Regions from separate parts of the Bacillus sp. 1NLA3E genome, predicted to be linked through region 3. Evidence: riboswitches for the same ligand, from Rfam matches in the RefSeq annotation. Region 3 holds a riboswitch; each other region holds the start of a gene.
The links. Region 3 has a riboswitch for glycine ahead of gcvT (glycine cleavage system aminomethyltransferase GcvT). Riboswitches for the same ligand answer to the same signal wherever they lie in the genome.
Positions count from the first base shown of each region.

Region 1: another riboswitch for glycine. It lies ahead of B1NLA3E_RS07780 (amino acid permease); the one in region 3 lies ahead of gcvT (glycine cleavage system aminomethyltransferase GcvT).
Region 2: another riboswitch for glycine. It lies ahead of B1NLA3E_RS12800 (ACT domain-containing protein); the one in region 3 lies ahead of gcvT (glycine cleavage system aminomethyltransferase GcvT).

Region 1 covers NC_021171.1:1,607,468-1,610,752, reverse strand. The annotation lists gene B1NLA3E_RS07785 (M48 family metallopeptidase) at 1-190, opposite strand, end outside; gene B1NLA3E_RS07780 (amino acid permease) at 332-1,696, opposite strand; glycine riboswitch at 1,881-1,960, opposite strand; gene B1NLA3E_RS07775 (lysophospholipid acyltransferase family protein) at 2,233-2,808, shown strand; gene B1NLA3E_RS07770 (ABC transporter ATP-binding protein) at 3,186-3,285, opposite strand, start outside.
Region 2 covers NC_021171.1:2,698,783-2,702,067, forward strand. The annotation lists gene B1NLA3E_RS12795 (PFL family protein) at 112-1,473, opposite strand; gene B1NLA3E_RS12800 (ACT domain-containing protein) at 1,488-1,763, opposite strand; glycine riboswitch at 2,045-2,123, opposite strand; gene B1NLA3E_RS12805 (DEAD/DEAH box helicase) at 2,243-3,285, opposite strand, start outside.
Region 3 covers NC_021171.1:3,395,741-3,399,025, forward strand. The annotation lists gene gcvPA (aminomethyl-transferring glycine dehydrogenase subunit GcvPA) at 1-377, opposite strand, end outside; gene gcvT (glycine cleavage system aminomethyltransferase GcvT) at 402-1,508, opposite strand; glycine riboswitch at 1,872-1,960, opposite strand; gene B1NLA3E_RS16255 (DEAD/DEAH box helicase) at 2,142-3,285, shown strand, end outside.

The DNA.
Region 1 (3,285 bases), 1.8 Mb from region 3:
TCATTTCCTTTATTTTCTGCTGAATGATTTCCCATTTTCCCTCTAATAGTTTAATCACTTGTTCTTCTGCTGTTCCTTTAGGAACCTGAACTTCAACATTTCCATAAAAATCTATATAAATCCCCATGCTTGTCCGCTTTTTATAAACTATATCAAAACTGATTGTCTCACCCAAATAGGTATGGATCATTTTATCACCTGAAGTTCCCGTTATTTTTGCTTCCTATTAAAGTGCAATTTTATCATTGGAGAATTCATAAAAAAACCCCCTACTTTAATTTAATAGTAGGAGGTTTTAAAAACATTACTCAGCGGTTAAATATGAGACCGTTTAAGCAGTTAACCTTATCGCTTTTTCCTTTTTCTTTCTGAAAGAATACAAGGTAAATAATAGTACGAACCATAGCGGTGTCATTAATAAGGCGGTACGGGTTGCTTCGGCAAATAACATAACAATTAGCAGAAAAGCAAAAAATGTGAGCACAGCATAATTAATAAATGGTGTGAGCGGTGCTTTAAAAATCGATTTTTCCCGTAAATCTGGGCGAGATTTCGTATAACGGATATGAGAAATTAAAATAATACTCCATACCCATATAAAGCAAATCGCACTAATAGTCGTCACAATCCCAAAAGCTTGTTCCGGAACTAGCTTACTCAAGAGAGCTCCACCGGAAAGAACAAGCGTTGATGTAAACAAAGCGCTACTAGGAACATGGTTTTTATTTAATTTAGCAAATTTTGCTGGCCCCTGTTCATTACGGCTTAAATTATATAAAATTCGGCTTGTTGAAAACAAACCACTATTACAGGCAGAAGCTGCTGATGTTAAGACCACAAAATTAATGATTCCGGCAGCAATTGGAATTCCCACTAAACTAAATGTCTTTACAAAAGGACTATTAGCCGCATTCAATTGCGTCCACGGATTTATGCATAAAAGAATCACGAGTGCGCCCACATAGAAAAACAGGATCCTCAACGGAATTTTATTAATTGCAGATGGAATATTTTTTTTGGGATTTGCCGTTTCGGCCGCTGATATCCCGACTAATTCAACACCGACAAAAGCAAAAACAACCATTTGAAACGATAGTAAGAAGCCGGATACTCCATTTGGAAAAAGACCGCCAAATTCCCATAGATTCTTTACAGAAACCGTTCCAGCATCTGTTTTGAAACCCATCACTAGCAATACAACCCCAATTGCAATCAGTGCAAGAATCGTTACCACTTTAATGATGGCAAACCAAAACTCTAACTCACCAAAAAGTTTTACTGTCAGCAAATTCAGCCCCAATAAAATAACTAAAACCGCTAAAGCCGGTACCCATTGAGGGATATCAAACCAATATTGTACATAAACACCAACGGCGATAATATCAGCCATAGCAGTCATAATCCAACAAAACCAATATGTCCAACCAGTTACATAACCTGCCCATGGTCCAATATAATCCACAGCAAAATCCGTAAATGAATGATAACCAGCATTTGATAAAAGTAGTTCTCCCAAAGCCCTCATGACAAAAAAGCAGGCGATTCCAACGATTAAATAGGCTAGGATGATAGATGGACCAGCTAATTGGATTGCTTTCCCTGATCCTAAAAATAATCCTGTTCCAATCGTTCCGCCAATGGCGATTAATTGGACGTGCCGATTTTTCAGATCTCTCTTTAACTCTTTCTGTGCCACCCTAATTCCCCCATATCTAATTTGATAGTAAAAAATATAACGATTATTCTTTTTCTTGCAGATGAAAAAATGAACCAAGTAAAAAACACAATAAAAAAAGAGATTGGAAATCTCCAATCTCAACAAGGTTAAGAATAACAAATAATATCGGTTACTATTCTACGAGAGAATAACAAATAGTATTCGGTACTCTTCTGTCCTTTTGCCTGAGATTGTGAACCCTTCGGCGTCGCAAATAATTGCGATCTCTCCAGAAGCTGCTCCTGCTATAGTTTGATCCATAGCAATCATAGCTTTCTTATTATTTAATTATTGTAAGATAATTTAAAATGTTATCAGTATTAATACATTTCGTCAAGACCATTTTAGAAAAAATTTATTTTTGTCCCTAGCTCTATTATAAAAATTCCTACCATGTGCTGTTTCAAGGCTGATTAATATTTCATTTTGAACAAATGAAGCAATACACATATTTACTAATATGAATTCTCATAATATACTTTTATCATGCTTAAATAAGGAAAGGTTTGATTAGGTTGTTTTATAAAATTGCCATTACGGTTGTTAGAATTCTCTTAAACATACGATTTAGAATTAACATTAAAGGAATAGAAAATATACCTGAAGGTTCAGCTATTTTAGCAATGAATCATTCTAGTAATTTTGATGCACCCTTAGTGGGCGTATACACCCCACGAAAAATGTATATCATGGGAAAAGAGGAACTTTTTTTAAAAAACAAGTTTTTCTCTTGGGTTATTACTGAATTAGGATGTTTTCCAATAAAAAGAGGACAAGCTGACATTAAATCACTAAAATACACATTAAGAATATTAAAAGAAAATGGTTTATTTTCTATTTTTATCGAAGGATCTCGTTCTAAAGAAGGAGAAATGCAGGAGGCAAAAAAAGGGATTGGTTTTATCGTTGCCAAAAGCAAAGCGCCCGTTGTACCTACCTATATTTATGGTACAAGGAGTGGTTGGTTTAAACCGGCGGGGGTTATTTTTGGAAAACCGATTACTTTTGAAGAAGGATTGGGACATGAAGCCGTCGCCAATCAAATTGCTGAAGAAATAAAAAAACTTAACCCCAACAGAGAACTTTCCTAACTGGTGAGTTCTTTTTCAAAATTTTGATTACTACTTATGCACTATACAATTTATTCCTTAACACCTTTATTCATCAAATCAATCCCGTTTTTTAATATAAGATTGTCTATGCTAACGGGCCTGTTGATTTCCGCTCCAGGTGCTTCGCTTTCCGCGGGGCGGGCGGTGAGCCTCCTCGGCGCTAAAGCGCCTGCGGGGTCTCACCTGTCCCGCTGCTCCCGCAGGAGTCTTCGCACCTTCCGCTCCAATCAACATTGTGCAAAAAATCAACATTGAGCTTTAACATATCCTTTTTAAAAGAAATGGAAATAAAGCAAAAAGCACCATCATTTTTTTGATAGTGCCTGTCTCCTAGCTTGCCTTAAAAAGGTACGTTTTTAATAAGTATATTCTTGAGCTGTTTTTCCGGGATACTGTTTGATCAGTCCGTCTTCAACGTATATTGTTCTTTTGGCTTTTGCAGCTATACTTTCATCG
Region 2 (3,285 bases), 700 kb from region 3:
GCCCGCCCCGCGGAAAGCGAAGCGCCTGGAGCGGAAATCAACATTCTAGTTTAACAGCCCCTTGATATAAAAAAGCATTCAAGGAATTCACCTCGAATGCTTTTTTGTGTATTAATTAATTAATGCCTGCAATGGAGCCGGTATTCGACCGCCTCGACGGATAAATTTTTCTGAGCTGAATGGATTGACACCCATTACTGGTGCACGGCCTAGTAACCCACCGAATTCTACTAAATCCCCTTCTATTTTACCCGGGACAGGGATAACCCGAACTGCGGTTGTCTTTTTGTTAATCATCCCAATTGCTGCTTCATCGGCAATGATCGCTGATAAGGTAGATGGAGTTACATCTCCTGTAATGGCTATCATATCGAGACCGACCGAGCAGACGCATGTCATCGCTTCTAATTTGGAAAGTGTTAATGATTTATCGAGAATACCACGAATCATTCCGTTATCTTCACTAACGGGGATGAACGCGCCACTTAGGCCACCGACGTATGAACTAGCCATAGCCCCACCCTTTTTCACGGCGTCATTCATAAGGGCGAGTGCGGCAATTGTTCCATGTGTACCCACACGCTCGAGACCGATTTCTTCAAGAATTTCAGCAACACTGTCGTTTATCGCATTAGTTGGTGCAAGCGACAAATCCATAATTCCAAATGGAACACCAAGTCGCTCCGCTACCACTCGACCAATTAATTCACCAGCACGAGTAATTTTAAAAGCTGTTTTCTTGATGACTTCTGATACTTCGCCAAGGTCCGCCTCAGGATGACGTTTAAGTGCATTCAAGACAACGCCTGGACCGCTTACGCCAACATTAAGAACAACTTCCCCTTCACCTGATCCGTGAAAAGCACCAGCCATAAATGGGTTGTCCTCCACAGGATTACAAAACACCACAAGCTTTGCGCAGGCTAGACCATTTTGGTCTTTTGTACGTTCGGCCGCTTCTTTAATAATCACACCAAGTTTACTAACTGCATCCATATTAATACCTGTTCTTGTTGTAGCAACTGAAACAGACGCACATACTCGCTCGGTTACACTTAATGCCTCTGGTAATGCATCGAGCAAGGTTTGGTCCCCTTTTGCAATTCCTTTATGTACGAGAGCAGAATATCCTCCGATAAAATCAATTCCTAGTATTACGGCTGCTCGATCTAGCGTTTTTGCTAATATGATTGCTTGGTCTTTAGTTGCATTACCAAGAATTTCGGCAATGGGAGTGATCGAAATGCGTTTATTGATGATTGGAATCCCGAACTCTTTTTCAACTTCTTCGGCTACTTCTTTTAACCGACTAGCATAGTTCACTATTTTATCGTAGACTCGGTCATTCATTTTTTCAAAATCAGAGTCAGCACAATCATGAAGATTAATCCCCATTGTTACGGTCCGAATGTCCAAGTTTTCCATTTGGACCATGCGGATCGTTTCCATCATTTCTTGAATAGCAATATTCATTTGTTAATCCCCCTTTAAATCCGGTGCATGGCTTGGAAAATTTCTTCAAGCTGTATATTTATTTTAAGGCTAAGTTCCTCACTAACTTCATCAAAATGTTTTTGTAAAACATCTAAATTTTCAGTTCCAGATACATCTACAATCATCATCATTGTAAAAAAGTCCTGTAGTATCGTCTGGCTAATATCAAGAATGTTGATGCTATTCTCTGACAGGATGTTGGTCACCTTGGCGATAATGCCCACTTGATCTTTTCCAACTACACTTACAACTGCACGTCTTTTGTTCATGATTTTCACCTCATTAGTATTTTTAAAAAAATAGCTCTGTTAAACTAGGCTGTTGATTTCCGCTCCAGTCACTTCGCTTTCCGCGGGGCGGGCGGTGAGCCTCCTCGGCGCTTAAGCGCCTGTGGGGTCTCACCTGTCCCGCTGCTCCCGCAGGAGTCTTCGTGCCTTCCACTACAATCAACTTTGTGCAAAAAATCAACATTGAGCTTTAACACAATAAAAAAAAGATTGGATTTCTCCAATCTTGGTAGGTAGTAGAATAACATACAAAAATATGTATTAGTTACTCTTCTGTCCTTTTGCCTGAGATTGTGAATCCTTCGGCGCCACGCAATTGGCGGTCTCTCCAGAAGCTGCTCCTGTAATAGTGTTACCCATAACATTCATCGCTTTCGATATATTTAAATAATAAAGTGATACTATCAATTATTTATGGACACGTCAATAGAGGATTTAGAATTTATTACAAAATTTAATATTTATCTATTATTAGGTCCTTGAGACTTAAAATCATTCCGCTTTTTTGAAGGGCGAGAAATCTGAGACTTTACCTCATTTCGGCCTCTTGATGGACTGGAACCAGCAGACTTGACCTCGTTCCGACTCCTCTGTGGACGGGAATCAGCAGACTTGACCTCGTTCCGGCTCCTCTGTGGACGGGAATCAGCAGACTTGACTTCGTTCCGGCTTCTCTGTGGACGGGAATCAGCAGACTTGGCTTCGTTCCGGCTCCTCTGTGGACGGGCACCTTCATTTCGATTTCTTGCTGGACGCGCGCCTTCGGACCTAACTTCATTTCGGTCTCTTGGTTGGCGTGGAACCTCGGACTTTTTACCTTTAACTTCTGTTCTGCTTCGTGAATCTTTTAACAAATTACCTCTTCGATCTCTTGTGATGTTAGGATCCTCAAACTTATTACTACGCTTATCTCCTTGTCTTCGGGGACCTTCAGTACGTCCTGATCTTCCCTTTCGATTGCCCCGTCTCTCCATTTGGCTTGAGGAAGAGCGATTCGGACGATCCACAGTTTCATCATCTGTCTTTTCCATATTACCAAGATTTTGTTTTTCAATTGATAAATTGAGTTCTTTTTCGATCAAATCAAGAAGCGGGCGATCCTTAGAAGCATATAATGTGATTGCCATGCCGGTCATACCTGCTCTACCTGTTCTACCAATTCGGTGAATATAGCTTTCTGAATCAAGAGGAATATCATAGTTGTATACATGGGTAACCCCTTCAACATCAAGCCCTCTAGCAGCAACATCTGTAGCAATCAGCAATTGCACCTCAGCATCTCTAAATCGTTTCATAACCTGTTCTCTTTTAGCTTGTGACAGATCTCCATGTAACTCATCGCATTTATACCCATGTGATCTAAGTGCTTCATAAAGCTTGCTTACTCTTCGTTTCGTTCGGCAAAAAATAACAGCTAAGAATGGTCGATGTGCTTCAATTAGTCCGATCAGCGTTGCTTGTTTGGCTCTGTCCACAGTATGAATCGCCAATTGATTAACCGTTT
Region 3 (3,285 bases):
GTTAACTCACAAATCATTGTTTGAAATTCGAATATAGCTTGAAGCTCGCCTTGCGAAATTTCCGGCTGATACGGGGTATAGGCTGTGTAAAATTCTGAGCGTGATATAACATGGTCAACAATCGTTGGAATGTAATGATCGTAGACTCCGGCTCCAAGGAACGATGTGTGTGATTTTAAATCTGCATTTTTCCCAGCTAATATGGTAAGTTCCTTCAATAATGCTGGCTCTGATTTTGCTTCCTTGATCTGGTACTCGCCTTTAAACCTAACTTGTTCTGGAATATCGCTGAACAACTCACCGACGGAATTAACGCCTATTGCTGCTAGCATTTCAGTCTTATCATTTTCTGTCATGGGTAAATAGCGATGCTTCATTCATCATTCCTCCCAAATAAAAATTTACTTAACCTTTTTTTTATAAAAAGGCATTTTGACGATTTGGGCCTTCAATTGTTTGCCACGAATTTCTACTTCGACCACAGTACCTAATGGCGTATATTCAACTTGTAATAAAGCTAAACCAATATTTCTTTTTAAAGTTGGGGATTGTGTACCTGTAGTCACTTCACCGATTTTCCTCCCATCCTTGAAAACTGGATATCCGTGTCTCGGAATCCCCCGATCAATCATTTCCAATCCAACTAGCTTTCTAGAAGCTCCATTCTCTCTCTGCGCCTTTAATACTGATTTCCCAATAAAATCAGCTTCTTTATTTACCTTAACCGCAAAGCCAATTCCAGCCTCGATTGGGGTTATATCAGAGGAGAGTTCCTGTCCGTACAGGGCAAGCATGGCCTCAAACCGAAGTGTATCTCGAGCACCTAATCCACATGGGATCACTCCATCAGCGCTACCCACTGCTAAAATATCGTTCCATATGGTCGCAACATCTTCGGTATCACAATAGATTTCAAACCCATCTTCTCCGGTATACCCCGTCCTTGACACCAAAGCCTGAGCTTCATTCAACATTACATCGGTTTGAAATTGGAAAAAGCCAATCTCACTTAAGTTCGTCCCTTTCGCAAGTTTTTGCAATACTCGTTCTGCCGCTGGACCTTGTAAAGCCAATTGCGCCGTTTTTTCTGAAAAATTAACAAGGCGGACATCTCCATTAAGGTGTTTGGTTAACCATTGGAAGTCTTTTTCAATATTTGAGGCATTTACAACTAGAAGGAAATGATCCTTCGCCAATTTATAAATAAGTAAATCGTCTACAGTTCCACCATTTTCATAACACATCGCGGTGTACTGTGCGGATCCAATATTTAATTGTGAAACATCATTCGTCATCATTTTTTGGAGATAAGCAAGACTGTCAGGACCAGTTACATCAATTTCCCCCATATGGGAAACATCAAATATACCTGCTTTTGTTCTAACTGCCTCATGTTCCTCCTTAATCCCAGAAAATTGGACTGGAAGTTCCCACCCTCCAAAATCAATCGTTTTCGCGCCATATTGTTTGTAAACATCAAATAAAGGTGTTCGTTTCAACTGTGACATTGTTTTCCCCCTCAACAATAGTTAGCGGTGTTTTGCCCTTTTCCTAAAAATAAAGGCTCTGTTACTAGAATGTTGATTTCCCTCCAGGCGCTCCCTTTCCGCGGGGCGGGCGGTGAGCCTCCTCGGCGCTTAAGCGCCTGTGTGGTCTCACCTGTCCCGCTGCTCCCGCAGGAGTCTCCGCTATATCCGCTCCAATCAACATTGTGCAAAAAATCAACATTGAGCTTTAACACAGCCAAAATAAAAAAAGGACAGAAACCTCCCGTTTATCTAACGAGTGGTCTCTGTCCTAGTACCTGAGAGTTTACCGTTACCGGCTTTCCCCTTTGGTGGCTCCATTAAAAGGAGCGCTCTCCAGAGGTGCGTCAAACAAGAGTTCTTTTGCCTGAGAGATTCACTAATCTGCTTGCTCCTTCGGCGCTACTTAAAGTAGTCTCTCCCCTTGTTATCATTCGCATCAATATTTTTTTAAAGAATGGGTACGATAATACCCAAATGATACGGAATATAAGATGACATTATTTTAAAACTTACTAATGTGGCAAATTTCAAAATATTATCAACTATTTTCATCCTACCATTGCTAAGCCTGGTCGAGCAATATATTTATTTAATTAAAAGGAGCTGTAATATATGTCCGTGCAAATCAATTTTGATTCTTCATGGCAGGATGAATTTTTGCAAAGAATGATCAATGACGGCCCATGGGGAAACTGGGAACTATTCAAATTAGCCGTGGATGTGGAACAGCACACCGTCATTCCAGAATTCGAAGGACTTCAAGCACCTAAACATCTTCCTCATTTAACCCCGTTGCCTCACCAGCTCGAGGTCGCTAAACAAGTAGTCGAGAATATGAATGGTAAAGCCATTTTAGCCGATGAGGTAGGACTTGGTAAGACAATTGAGGCCGGTTTAATTTTAAAAGAATATATGATTCGCGGTCTTGTAAAAAAAGTATTGATCCTTGTCCCGGCTTCACTCGTTACCCAGTGGGTGTCGGAATTGAATACAAAGTTTTTTATTCCTGCTATATCCCAACGAAAAAGCTATGTTTGGGAACAATATGATGTAGTCGTTTCGTCTATCGATACGGCAAAACGCAGCCCCCACCGTGAGATAATTTTCGAACAAAACTATGATTTAATTATTATCGACGAAGCTCATAAGCTCAAAAACAATAAAACAAAAAACTATGAGTTTGTTCAAAGCTTAAAAAAGAAATTTTGCTTACTCCTTACAGCCACTCCCATCCAAAACCGGATTGAGGAAATTTTTAATCTTGTATCCTTACTTAAACCTGGCCATTTAGGGAATGAATCGGCCTTTTTTGAAAAATACAAACGTGACGCAAGATCGATTAATGATGATGAGCACTTAAAGGAGCTTGTCAATAAAGTGATGATTCGGAATCGCCGAGCTGACACGGGAATAGAGTGGACAAAACGACTAGTCGAAACTATTCCAATTGAATTTACAAACGAGGAACGCGACCTTTATGATTCAATTTCTGGCCTCCGTTCCGATGGCGATTGGATGACTTCAAGCCAGTTTTCACTTATGACCCTGCAGCGAGAAGCCTGTAGCAGTAGAGAAGCGGTATACTTTACCTTAAAAAATATGCTTAAAAAACAAGAATCGCCTTCAATCTTTTACCAAGAAATGATTCAATCATTAATAAACAAAGTGGAGGCGATTCAAACCAACACAAAAGCGAATAAAGCGTTGGAATTAATACAATCAGCCAATGATAAAGTAATCATTTTTACGGAATATC